4 regions of the Pantoea sp. NSTU24 genome follow, and region 3 is predicted to be linked to each of the others. Evidence: predicted binding sites of a transcription regulator. Region 3 holds the regulator's gene; each other region holds the start of a gene.
What was found. The regulator PurR, encoded in region 3, represses purine synthesis genes. The targets are predictions, from matches to a motif close to CANGCAAACGTTTGCNTG.
Positions count from the first base shown of each region.

Region 1: the regulator PurR is predicted to act here: its motif matches at 2,019-2,036, upstream of glyA (serine hydroxymethyltransferase).
Region 2: the regulator PurR is predicted to act here: its motif matches at 2,200-2,217, upstream of ACLHDD_RS19800 (YebG family protein).
Region 4: the regulator PurR is predicted to act here: its motif matches at 1,969-1,986, upstream of ACLHDD_RS08365 (NCS2 family permease).

Region 1 covers NZ_JBKIWZ010000001.1:2,248,539-2,251,898, reverse strand. The annotation lists gene glrR (two-component system response regulator GlrR) at 1-61, shown strand, start outside; gene glnB (nitrogen regulatory protein P-II) at 243-581, shown strand; gene hmpA (NO-inducible flavohemoprotein) at 637-1,821, opposite strand; gene glyA (serine hydroxymethyltransferase) at 2,148-3,360, shown strand, end outside.
Region 2 covers NZ_JBKIWZ010000003.1:263,200-266,559, forward strand. The annotation lists gene ACLHDD_RS19790 (methyl-accepting chemotaxis protein) at 1-64, opposite strand, end outside; gene ACLHDD_RS19795 (Fic family protein) at 580-1,713, shown strand; gene ACLHDD_RS19800 (YebG family protein) at 1,770-2,111, opposite strand; gene ACLHDD_RS19805 (SIR2 family protein) at 2,253-3,047, opposite strand; gene ACLHDD_RS19810 (non-canonical purine NTP pyrophosphatase) at 3,044-3,360, opposite strand, start outside.
Region 3 covers NZ_JBKIWZ010000001.1:1,110,748-1,114,107, forward strand. The annotation lists gene punC (purine nucleoside transporter PunC) at 1-375, opposite strand, end outside; gene punR (DNA-binding transcriptional activator PunR) at 483-1,388, shown strand; gene purR (HTH-type transcriptional repressor PurR) at 1,385-2,410, opposite strand; gene ACLHDD_RS05485 (YnhF family membrane protein) at 2,692-2,781, shown strand; gene ACLHDD_RS05490 (C40 family peptidase) at 2,826-3,360, opposite strand, start outside.
Region 4 covers NZ_JBKIWZ010000001.1:1,727,189-1,730,548, forward strand. The annotation lists gene ACLHDD_RS08365 (NCS2 family permease) at 419-1,717, opposite strand; gene ACLHDD_RS08370 (response regulator) at 2,140-2,883, shown strand; gene ACLHDD_RS08375 (hypothetical protein) at 2,919-3,053, opposite strand; gene ACLHDD_RS08380 (D-lyxose/D-mannose family sugar isomerase) at 3,135-3,360, opposite strand, start outside.

The DNA.
Region 1 (3,360 bases), 1.1 Mb from region 3:
CACGGAGTTTTATAAGCTGCTGTCCCGTCATGAACTGGATGCCAGCGATTTTAAAGAGTAGCCCGTGCAAAATCTCTGCTCTGGCGGGGCCTGCCACGCCCCGTATCAGAGGGCAACACCCGGCTTAATCTGACAGCGCTTGCGGCCGCCCGAAGAATCCCGGATATTACCGCCCGACAGCGCCGGCAACATTTATACTTGAGATACCCTCTGACCATAGAGGGAGTGAAAAAGGGTCTGACATGAAAAAGATTGATGCGATTATTAAACCATTCAAACTCGATGATGTTCGTGAAGCCTTAGCGGAAGTCGGCATCACCGGGATGACCGTCAGCGAAGTAAAGGGCTTTGGCCGTCAGAAAGGGCACACAGAGCTTTATCGCGGCGCAGAATATATGGTCGACTTCTTACCGAAAGTGAAAATTGAGATGGTGGTTGGCGACGACATCGTTGATACCTGCGTCGAGACCATTATGCGCACCGCACAGACCGGAAAAATCGGTGACGGTAAGATCTTCGTCTTCGACGTGGCACGCGTCGTGCGCATCCGTACTGGCGAAGAGGATGAAGAGGCGATCTGATTCACGCTTCAGCTGAACAAAAAAGCCCGCGCTGCGGGCTTTTTTTATGGGACCATCACATCCCTTTGTGCGGGCCAAAGCGTTCGTAGTGGATATGCGTCTCTGTTATACCGGCATCCCGCAGCTGTGCCACCACATGCTGCATAAAGGCCAGCGGGCCACAAAGGTAAAAATGGGTGTCGGCTGAGGCGAGCCGCGCAGAGAGCTGGCTGATATCCATTACACCCTGAGCGTCATAGCGACCGGCATCGTCATCTATGGGATGGCGATACCAGACCCGGCTGGCGAAATCGCTGAGCAATGCGCCCGTGTCGCGCACCTCTTCCGTAAAGGCGTGCTGTCTGCCATTCTCTGCCGCGTGCAGCCAGCTGACAGGCGCCGGATGGTGAGCGGCCGCCAGGGCATGCAGCATCGCCAGCATCGGCGTCTGTCCCACGCCCGCAGAAATCAGCGCCACCGGGGTGACAGGATCGACTTCCAGGAAGAAGTCGCCGTGGGGGGCGGCCAGCTGCAGCACATCGCCCACTCTGCCGTGTTCATGCAGCCAGCCGGAGACCGTACCCTGCGCCTCACGTTTTACCGCGATACGATAATCTTTGCCGTTACTGAGGTGCGTCAGCGAATACTGACGAATCTGATGATAGACGAAGCTGGCGGGCTGCAGATGCACTGTCAGATACTGACCCGGTTTAAAGGCGGCAACCGGACCTCCATCGACCGGTGAAAAGGTAAAGCTCTTGATCGCCTCGCTCTGCGGCGCAATAGCGCTGATGCGAAAGGCCCGGGTGCCGCGCCAGCCGCCGCTCTGCTGTTCCGTCGCCTGATAGATCTCCTCTTCCCGCCGGATAAACAGATCCGCCAGCACGTTATAGGCCCGCCCCCATGCAGCCAGAACCTCATCGCCCGGATTCAGCAGCTCTTGAATGGTCGCCAGCAGGTTTTCGCCAACGATGGCGTACTGTTCAGGCTGAATATTGAGGCTGGTGTGCTTCTGGGCGATTTTCTCCACGGCCGGCAGCAGGGCGGCCAGATTCTCCAGGTTAGCGCCATAGGCGCAGATCGCATTGAACAGCGCTTCGCGCTGGTCGCCATTGCGCTGGTTGTTCATGTTAAAGACATTTTTGAGTTCGGGATGGTGCGACAGCATACGGTCATAGAAGTGTGCAGTCAGCGCCGGGCCGCAGGCGGCAATGGCAGGCAGGGTCGATTTAACGGTGGCGATAGTCTGTGCATCAAGCATAAGAATGAACCTCACGGTAAAGATGTATTTCAAATGCATCTTATGGCTGCTCTGCTCATCCTGTAAATATGCCGTTCGTTTTTTCCATCATCGGAGTGGCAACTTTTATGTGCATAATGAGAAATGATGGTTTCCGTCGGCAGGCAAACGCCGCAGGATGGGACAGACAAAAAGTGTAAAAAAGCGATGCCATCTGCCAGCCAATCGTTTGCGTAAAAAGAGGCGGTTCACCCTACCTTCACCTGTTAAAACGGTTTACACTGTGGACCTTCGCCCCTGAGAGGGGGTAAATACCGTCAGAAAGTTAGCTGAGTCAGGAGATCCGGATGTTAAAGCGTGATATGAACATTGCCGATTACGATGCCGAGTTATGGCAGGCAATGGAGCAGGAGACAGTGCGTCAGGAAGAGCACATTGAACTGATTGCTTCTGAAAACTACACCAGCCCGCGTGTTATGCAGGCACAGGGTTCTCAGCTCACCAACAAATACGCTGAAGGTTATCCAGGCAAACGCTACTACGGCGGTTGTGAATACGTTGATATCGTTGAGCAACTGGCTATCGATCGCGCTAAAGCCCTGTTTGGCGCCGATTATGCTAACGTGCAGCCACACTCCGGTTCACAGGCTAACTTCGCGGTTTACACCGCGCTGCTGCAGCCGGGCGATACGATCCTTGGCATGAACCTGGCGCACGGCGGACACCTGACCCATGGCTCACCGGTTAACCTGTCAGGTAAACTCTATAACGTCGTGGCTTACGGTATTGATGAAGCCGGTAAGATTGACTACGACGAACTGGCGGAACTGGCGAAAACTCATAAGCCAAAAATGATCGTCGGTGGCTTCTCGGCCTATTCCGGCGTCTGCGACTGGGCGAAAATGCGCGAGATCGCGGACAGCGTCGGTGCATGGCTGTTTGTCGATATGGCACACGTTGCGGGTCTGGTGGCTGCTGAGGTCTACCCGAGCCCGATCCCACATGCGCATATCGTTACCTCTACCACGCACAAAACCCTGGCGGGTCCGCGTGGCGGCATCATCCTGGCGAAAAACGGCGACGAAGATTTTTACAAGAAACTGAACTCGGCAGTTTTCCCTGGCGGTCAGGGTGGCCCTCTGATGCACGTTATCGCCGGTAAAGCGGTTGCCTTTAAAGAGGCAATGGAGCCGGAATTCAAAACCTACCAGCAGCAGGTGGCAAAAAATGCCAAAGCGATGGTTGAGGTGCTGATTGCGCGCGGCTACGACATCGTGTCTGGCGGAACGCACAACCATCTGTTCCTGATTGATCTGGTAAGCAAAAACCTGACCGGCAAAGAGGCGGATGCGGCACTGGGCCGTGCCAACATTACCGTGAACAAAAACAGCGTGCCAAACGATCCGAAAAGCCCGTTTGTCACCTCCGGTATTCGTATCGGTACCCCTGCAGTGACCCGTCGTGGCTTCAAAGAAGCCGACGTGCGCGAGCTGGCGGGCTGGATCGCCGACGTGCTGGACAACATCAATGACGAAGCGACCATTGAGCGTACCAAACAGA
Region 2 (3,360 bases), on a different contig from region 3:
CGCCCATGACCAGCATCTGTGTGCGGGTGCTCATCTTTTTTTTATGTGTTACCTGACTGGCCATCGTGGTTCCCCCGAAAATTTACCTGTTTCCTGCCCTCCCTGTGAATGTGGTGCTCCCTTTATCCTCTATCGGCGGCGTTTTTTTGAACTTTAACGACGGTTTTCGGACAGCGTGAAAGGTTTCAGCCCAGGTGATATGGGGAAATTGATCTGAAAGGGATTACAGCTTTGATGGTGAACGGGCTTTTTTTGATCTGCAACAATACTGCCGCCTGGTATTACTGTCAGTTTATCGCCATCGCTGTTGCAGCTTTGTCACCGAGGAGCGTTCAATGATGAGTAAACCTTTGGCAATTGGAATGATCGTCTGGTTAGCCTATGTCGCCTGGATCGTTCACTACTATTCAGACACCTTTATGCAGTTCTCCCGCTAATTAAACAGGGCCTGCGGGCCCTTTTTCTTGTCTTCCGGACCAGCAGGTTGGCCAGTGAGCCTTTTATTCGCTATTATCACCTCATTTCATGAGCCGAATAATGGTGCTTATTCGGCTCATCCACCCTGATCGTGAGCCGCTTATGAGCGTTACCTGGATCTGGCAGCAACCGGACTGGCCCCATTTTTACTGGCAGGATGCGGTGCTGTTACCGCGCCTGCGCCATCTTCAGCAGCAGCGCGGCCTGCTGCTGGGGCGTGCCAGCCTGCAGACCGACGGCGAAACACAGACACTGGATACCCTGCTCAGCAATATCCTCTCCTCCTCCGCAATCGAGGAGGAGCGGGTCAATGTGCAGTCAGTACGTTCGTCACTGGCACGCCGGCTCGGTGTGTCGGAAGCACAGCCTTATCCGGTGTCCGATCGCTCAGAAGGGCTGGCCGCCATGATGCTGGATGCAATTAATAACCGCAGCCAGCCGCTGACGCTGGAACGTCTTTATCAATGGCATCACTGGCTTTTTCCGGCGGATGAGTGGACGGTGCAGCGCCTGAGCGTCGGCACACTGCGCGGCAGCGAGCCAATGCAGGTTATTTCAGGACGCCTTGACAGGCCCACGGTTCATTTTGAAGCGCCGCCGCGTCACGGACTGGAGCCCCAGCTGGCGCAGTTTATCGACTGGTTCAACAGCAGCCAGCAGAATGTGATGCTGGACCCGCTGCTGCGCGCCGCCATCAGCCACTTGTGGTTTGTCACTCTGCACCCGTTTGATGATGGCAATGGTCGTATCACCCGTGCATTAACCGATCTGGCGCTGGCGCAGGCGGACAGTCAGAGCATTCGCCTTTATGCCATGTCTTCCGCTATCCTGGCGCAGCGAACCGGCTATTACCGAATTCTTGAACAGACGCAAAAAGGCGACCTCGACATCACACCCTGGCTGGTGTGGTTTCTGGATATTCTGGATGAGAGCCTGCAGCAGGCGATGCAGGTTATCGAACGCACGCAGAAAAAGGCACGTTTCTGGCTGCGGCATCAGGGAACCGGTTTAAGCCCTGAACAGGTAAAGGTGATGAACCGGTTGCTGGATGGCGGGGAGCAGGGTTTCGAGCTGGGCATCAGCGCCAGTCAGTATCAGAAAGTCGCGAAAGTAAGTAAGGCAACCGCGACGCGACATCTGGCCGAACTGGTGGAAAAAGGCTGTCTTTACAAACTGGAAGGCGGCGGCAGGAGCACCCGTTACCAGGTCAGCCACGCGGAAAACAAGGCGGTCTGAGGCCGCGCAGGCCAGAAACGACAACGCCGGAAGGGTGGCTTCCGGCGTTGTGGCGATCAGGCGGCTTTAACGGCGCGCACTTTCTTTGTCGCGGGCTCGTCTGCCTGCTCGCTGGCATCCTGATCGGAAACGGCGCCAGACTTCGATGCGCTGGCCGCCACTGTCGGCAGTTTGCTGGTGCGCAGGATATGCTGAACAGCATCTTTCTGATCGGCCATCAGCAGGCCCAGCGTTTCTGCCTGAGATTCGCCCATATCAGGCTGCTGCTGTAACAGCCAGTCGGTGAAGGCTTCGGCCATATCGAGCATTTTGTCGTAGGCATCGGCCTCTTTCTTATTGGCAAACGTCATCTTCTCTTCACCCTTTCTGACTACTACAAATTTTGTTTCAACAGCCATCTTTTTCGCCCTCAGGTACTGTGTATACATACAGTATATCATGCCGGTAATGCATTGCCAGCAGAGAATAGCGTTTACGGGTTGTGCGCAGGCTAACCTTGTCCACGCACAGGTTTTTTATTTTTCTTGTGCCAGTGCTCACTACACCAGCAGCTCCTCAAGAAACATCGCCAGCGCTTTGCGCGGATCGTCCTCTTCGGAGACGATCACCTCGATCCCCCACTGCCCCAGCACCTCTTTCGCCACCGGGTTGTTCCGGTTGGTGAACAGGTAGGATTTGGGCCGCGCGGTCGCCAGCCCGGTACGTCCCCACATTTTGGTCAGGCGGTAGAACAGCAGGCGGATATTGAAATCGCTGATGCTGTAGCCGACAAAGAGTACCGAATTGCCCATGACATCGTGCGTCAGTTTGATGTCGAGCGGCGAGTCGAAATAAAGGCGTTCAAAATAGCTGCTCTCATCGAGCACGATGGAGGTGTCATCGTCAAAGTCACCGTGCAGCTTGATGATGTGGCGTTTATCCTCGGTGAGAGAGACCAGGTCGGCCGCATTGGCTACTTTGTAGTAAGGCACACCGTTGGCGTCGTGCGCTGCTTCCAGCCAGCGGTCATAATTCGTCGTGTAGATACGGGAGAAATTTCCCTGGGTGATCATGGTGTGAATTTCCGAAGACCGGACATCGATATCCGGACGATGCCATTCACGATCCATCCAGCTACGCAGCGGGCCGAGCGAGCCTTTTTTCTGTTTGTAATACTCCGCCAGCGACAGGTGGGTTCCGTAGGTGTTAAAGATTTTCGGGTCGTAACCCAGCTCGTTGGCAAGATGCGCAATCAGTTCATGCCACTCCGGCAGGCCGAAATTGCGCGAGATACCCGCCCCGGCGAACAGGATCAGTTTGCCGGAGTCATAAGCACGCTTAAGTTCAGGTTTCATGCCACGCTCCGCGAGGTTTTTAAAAAGGTGGCAAAGCGATCCAGCGCGATACGGCGCATTGAGATCTCATTTTTAAGTTCACCCATTTCTGCAAAGGTCTGGTCATAGCCTTCGGGGACAAACACGCAGTCCCACTGAAAGCCGCGCGTGCCAGCAGGTTCTGCGGCGATGGTGCCGCGCAGTTCGCCCGAAAACTGATACATTTTGCGACCATCGCAGTAGCCGAGCACCGTCTTGGCGGTCACGGCCTGGCTGTCGAGCCCCTGCACCAGCGCGGTAAAGCGATCGGCGTCCAGACGGTTCCAGAAAATGC
Region 3 (3,360 bases):
GGCAGGATAGCGATCTATCACCAGCGCCTGCCAGCTCACGGCAGCGGCACAGACACCAATCGCCTGAACGAAACGCAGTACCAGCATCAGAGAGATATCGCTGACCCACAGCATGCCGGCGCAGCCAACGGCAAACAGCGCGAGGCCGGCCAGCAGAACTGGCTTGCGGCCAATCCTGTCCGAGAGCGGACCCCAGAAAAGCTGACCACAGGCGAAGCCCGCCAGAAAGAGACTCATACTGGCGCTGATCAGTCCGGGTGAGGTGTTAAAAGTCTGCTGCATCGCACCGAATGCGGGCAGGTACATATCCGTAGCCAGAAAGCCCAGCATACTCAGCAGGGCAAGATAGGGCATAAATCCTTTGTTCGATAACATCTGATTCTCAGGGTTGCAGGATAAACGCGGCAGAGTGTAAAAGGTGCGCTCGCTGCTGTGAAACGCTAATATTTGCCGATTGCTGTTAAAATTTTTGAAGGCTGATTATGTGGTCCGAATATGCATTAGAGGTGGTTGACGCGGTAGCCCGCGGAGGCAGTTTCAGCGCGGCAGCCCAGGAGTTGCATCGGGTGCCCTCTGCCATCAGCTACACCGTGCGCCAGCTCGAGCAGTGGCTGGCAGTCCCGCTGTTTGAACGTCAGCATCGGGAAGTGGTACTGACTCCGGCTGGGGAACATTTTGTGCGCGAAGGGCGCAGCGTCATCAAAAAAATGCTCGCTACCCGCAGACAGTGTCAGCAGCTGGCGAATGGCTGGCGCGGCCAGCTGAGTATTGCCGTTGACCGTATCGCCAAGCCTCAGCGTACCCGTCAGCTGGTCAAAGATTTCTATCGCCACTTTCCGGACATGGAGCTGAGCATCAGCTATGAAGTGTTTAATGGTGTCTGGGATGCACTGGCTGATGGGCGGGTGGAGATCGCGATTGGCGCCACTCAGGCCATACCGGTAGGCGGACGTTTTGCCTTCCGCGATATGGGCACACTGAACTGGCGCTGCGTAGTCGCGCCCGATCATCCTCTGACGCAGGCAAGCCAGATCGATGATGACACACTGCGCAGCTGGCCGTCACTGGTACTGGAAGACACCTCGCGGGCGTTGCCGCGCCGCATGACGTGGACGCTGGATAATCAGCGCAGGCTGGTCGTGCCGGAGTGGCAGACCGGGCTGGAGTGTGTGCAGGCTGGATTGTGTGTGGCGATGGTGCCCGGTCATCTGGCCAGGCCACTGCTCGACAGCGGCGATCTGGCCGAGCTGACGCTGCCGGTTCCCTTTCCGGACAGTCCCTGCTGCGTCAGCTGGGCAGAAGATCGTGCATCACCCGCGACAGGCTGGTTGCTCAGCTATCTGGGTGATGCACAGACGCTTAATCAGGAGTGGTTAAGCGAAGATTAACGTCGGTAGTCGCGGAACGGGCCGTCGGCGACGGAACGACGTTCGATCAGCGTCGGGTGAACCTCAATGGTTTGCGACACTTCGCGTTTGCTGGTGATACGGTCCAGCAGCATATCCAGCGCTTTTTCACCCAACTGGGCTTTTGGCTGATGAACGGTGGTCAGGGCTGGTGCGAAATAGCGCGCGTTGCGCACATTGTCATATCCGATCACCGAAATATCCTGAGGAACGCGCAGCCCCATCTCATCGGCAGCACAAATCGCGCCCATCGCCATGATGTCGCCGCCACAGAACACCGCTGTAGGACGCTGTTTCTGCGACAGGATCTGCTGCATTGCCTGATAGCCTGATTCCGGCTCAAAGTCACCCTGAACAATCCATTCGTCCCGTGGCTGAATACCTGCTTCTTCCAGCGCTTTCAGGAAACCGGCATGGCGGCCGCCACCGGTATTACGCTCCATCTGGCCGGGGATAGCCCCGATATCACGGTGTCCGCGTTCAATCAGATAGCGGCCAGCCAGATAACCGCCCTGGAAGGCATTGTCCAGCACTGTGTCGGTGAAATCAGCGCGGGATTCGCCCCAGTCCATCACCACCATCGGGATATTACGGTTCTCTTCCAGCATCTGCAGCAGGTCGTCCGGGTATTCGGAGCACATCACCAACAGGCCGTCTACGCGCTTCTGCGCCATCATACTGAGATAGGCGCGCTGCTTTTGCAGATCGTTATGCGCATTACCCAGGATCAGCGTGTAGCCTTTATCAAAGCAGTGATTCTCAACGGCTTCGATAATTTCAGCGAAGTAGGGCGCTTCGCTGGAGGTAGCCAGAAGCCCCAGCGTGCGGGTGTGGTTCACTTTCAGGCTGCGTGCCACGGCGCTCGGCGAGTAGTGCAGTTCTTTAATCGCCTGCCAGACCGCATCACGCGTCTCTTCAGCGACAAAGCGGGTTTTGTTAATGACGTGCGAAACGGTGGTTGTGGAGACGCCAGCGCGTTTTGCCACATCTTTTATTGTTGCCATGAGAATCGGACTCCAGTGCTTATCTAACGCTATGATAAGCTTAATGTTAAACGTTTGCGTATGCTCAGGGAATTTTTCGCAAAAATGCCGCGTTTATGGCGGCTGAACAGCCGCTGGCGGAGGTAAACACGCCTGAAAAGATGCGCAAACGGAATCAGCGTTGCGCGCGTTGCGCAACGAAAGCGGGATTCTAACAAGGCTGGGCGGATAAAACGAGATTTTTACCGTATCCTGTGGGAAAATGGAGTAACCCTGAAAACAGTAAGGTTAAGAGGTGAGCAATGAGTTCCGATCTCAAACTGGCGTTAATGACCACCGTTGGCTGTCTGCTGATGATTGTGGCCTTTAGTTTTACCGCCATTCTGCACTAAAAAAAAGCCGGGACTTTCCCGGCTTTTTTTGGCTGTGTTGCGGTTCAGCGGATAGTTTTCGGCGTCATAACCCGGCGGGCACCGATGTAGTGACGCTGCCAGTAATCTTCCCCTAAGGCGCTAATCTGAATATCTTTGCCGGTACGTGGCGACTGAATAAACTTGCCGTCGCCCAGGTAAACACCGACATGATCGGCGGTGCCGCGGCCATTAATGCGGAAGAAGACCAGGTCCCCTTTCTCCAGTGATTCACGCTTGATCGGCGCGGCATCACGCAGGTGGTACATCTCGTTCGCGGTGCGTGGGATCTTAAACTTCACCAGATCTTTGTAGGCGTACCAGACCAGGCCACTGCAGTCGAAACCCGTGTGCGGTGATGTTCCGCCCCACTGATAGGGTTTACCCAGCTGGCCCATCAGCTTTGTCATCGCCGTTTCACGCGCTTTCTGGTAACGCTGACGGTGAGACTTACTCATTTTAATCGTGCCGGTTTCGCGGGCGTCCGCGTCGGCAGTTTTCAGCGTACGCTGATGACCATAACGTTTCTTTTCATGATTCTTGCTGATACGGGCAGTTTTA
Region 4 (3,360 bases), 620 kb from region 3:
TAAGGCTGCACGCCAAAAACATAATGAACTTACAGGCGGGGGTGGAAGAGGCGTCCACAGCGCCGGGGAACAACCGCAGGCCAGGATGAGCCGACAGGACGTCGGCGAAAGGACGGCACGCGCCAGGGAGGGCGCGTCCGGGCGGTCCGCAGGCCGCAGGGCGTGACGAGGGCACCCCGCAAAGCGGGGCGCGGAGGCCGCCGGACGCCGGGATTGTTAAGGGGCGGGCGTCCGCCCCCTGACGCGTCCGCCCGCACGGGCAACCTGAAACTCCAATGCGCCTGGCGGACGAAACCCGCTCAGCGCAACGGCGCCGCTATCAGCCCTTCCCTGACAACCCGCTAAGCGAAACCCACTCAAAGCCACTTCGCTGCGCAGCAACCCCTTTGAAACGCCCTACCCTGCCCCCGGGCAATAATCAGGCGCTCAGCCATCCCAGCTTAATCACGAACAGAATCGACAGGATCACCAGCGCCGCATTCACCTCTTTCGCACGACCACTCAGCAGCTTGACCAGCGTCCACGTGATGAAACCAAACGCGATGCCGTTCGCGATGGAATAGGTCAGCGGCATGGTCAGTGCAGTCACTGTTACCGGCGCGGCGGTGGTGATATCTTTCCAGTCAATCTCGGCCAGACCCGATGCCATTAATACTGCCACAAACAGCAGCGCAGGCGCGGTGGCATAGACAGGTACGCTTGACGCCAGCGGCGAGAAAAAGAGCGCCAGCAGGAACAGCACGGCGACCACAATTGCCGTCAGACCGGTACGGCCACCCGCACTCACACCCGCTGCCGACTCCACATAACTGGTGGTGGTCGAGGTGCCCAGCAGTGAGCCAAACAAGGCTGCCGCACTGTCAGCAATCAACGCACGGCCCATTTTCGGCACGTTACCCTGCTCATCCGCCAGTCCGGCACGTTTGGTTACGCCCAGCAGCGTACCGGTGTTATCAAACACGTCCACGAACAGGAAGGCAAAAATCACACTGACCAGACCGACGTTAAACGCGCCCGCGATATCAAGCTGCATAAAGGTTGGCGCAATCGACGGCGGCGCAGAGAACACACCGGCAAACGGCGTCAGGCCGATGCCCATCGAAATAAAGGTGACCAGCAGAATACCAATCAGCACTGCACCGGTTACGCGACGCGCTTCCAGCACCACGATGACGATAAAACCGAGCATCGCCAGCAGCGGACCGGGTTTGGTCAGATCGCCAATGCCGACCAGCGTTGCCGGGTTATCAACAACAATGCCTGCACCTTCCAGCGCAATAATCGCCAGAAACAGCCCGATACCCGCGCCAATCCCGGCGCGCAGCGGCAGCGGAATACTGGTAATAATCCACTCACGGATTTTAAACAGCGACATCGCAAAGAAAATCACTGCCGAGAGGAAAACGGCGCCCAGCGCCACCTGCCATGTATAGCCCATGTGCAGTACGACAGTGTAGGTAAAGAACGCATTCAGTCCCATGCCCGGTGCCAGCGCAATCGGGTAGTTGGCGATCAGCCCCATCAGCACGCAACCAATTGCCGCCGCCAGACAGGTGGCAACAAACACCGCGCCTTTATCCATGCCGGTTGCGCCCAGAATGCTCGGGTTAACGAACAGAATATATGCCATCGCCAGGAAGGTCGTGATCCCGGCGATAATCTCGGTCCGGACCGTGGTGTTGTGCGCTTTGAGTTTGAATAGTTTTTCTAACATCATCATCTCTCGATACAGGAGACAGCCGTCTCTCTTGCCAAAGGGGTTTGCATGCTGATTATTCTGTTTCCGGGAAAGGGAGAGCGGCCGCTGCATACTGACAAGCCGATATCGCCTGACATCCGTGACTAACCCACTGCCAAAAGCAATTGCCATGCCATCTTCCGACGCAATCGATTACCTGGCAGGGCCGGAGAAGCCTGAGACAATTCCGAGCCAAAACGAGGCGCGATTATGGTGCAATGCACCGTTCCTGCGCAATCGTTTTCCTGCGACTGATATGGACTGCCTGAAAACTCTGCGTCAGCGCACGCTTCTGCACTCTCACAGGCGAAGCTGGTCACGTTTCAGCACGCTTACCAGGCAACCTTTTCTGGCCTGTGTAGACTCCTGAATTAACTCTTTTGCAACATTGAGGCCGCGCCATGAAGCCAGCGATTTTAGTGGTGGATGATGATCCTGCCGTCTGCGATGTCCTGCAGGATGCGCTAAGTGAACATCTGTTGACGGTTTATTGCTGTCACCAGGGACGCGATGCGCTGTCAATGCTCAGCGAACACCCGGACATTGCGCTGGTGATGCTGGATATGATGCTGCCTGACACCAACGGTCTGCTGGTGCTGCAGGAGCTTCACCGTCAGCGGCCGGAAGTGCTGGTGATTATGCTTACCGGTATGGGATCGGAAGCGGAGATGGTCGTGGGTCTGGAGATGGGCGCAGATGACTACATCGCGAAACCCTTTAATCCCCGCGTGGTCGTGGCGCGTGCCCGGGCGGCCCTGCGGCGCAGTGAGCGAACGGTGCTGGCCGACCCCGGGCAGGCGGGCTGGCGGTTCAGCGGCTGGCAACTGGACGATGAACGCTGCCAGCTGTTTAATCCGCAGCGTGAACTGGTGCCGCTGACGCAGGGCGAATACAGCCTGTTACGGGCGCTGATTCGTCATGCCCGTAAGGTGCTGACCCGCGATCAACTGCTGGAGCTGACCCACAGCGAGAGCCTTGACGTGTTTGACCGCACCATCGATGTGCTGATCATGCGGCTGCGCCGGAAAATTGAAACCAATCCCCATCAGCCCGATCTCATCCGCACCATCCGCGGACTGGGCTATGTTTTCTCGGCTGACGTGGTCAGGCCGGAAATTGCGCCGCGCGCCAGCCAGATCGCCTGAGTGGTGCCGCCGGGCCCTTTAGCAGTCCGGTGTTCTTACTCATCAAGCGTTCTGCCATAGACGCGCGGCACCAGATCCACCTGTGCCGCGCCGCTTTCGATCACCGCAAGAATGGCCGAAGCAACCCGTTCCGGGGCGTGTGCGAATGCGGCGCTCTGCTCACTTGCCACCACCCGCCCGCAGCATAAGAAAAATGAGGATGTCCGCTCCCGGATACCCCGCGAAGTCATAATCAGCGTCCGGCACAGGGGTCAGGCAAAGCCGCGGGCGTAGTCGTTACAGAGCAGCCAGCGTGGCGCTTCGTCTTCGTCCAAGGGATTAAATCGGGCCAGCGGCGTCAGAAAGACGTTGTCATTTTCGTCATCGTTGGGCATCGACACTTCGCCCACCAGCACGTCGCCATAGCCGCGCTCTCCCCAGAAGCTGTGCCAGACGCCCGCCTCCAGCGTTACGCTTTCACCCGGCGAGAGCCGCAGC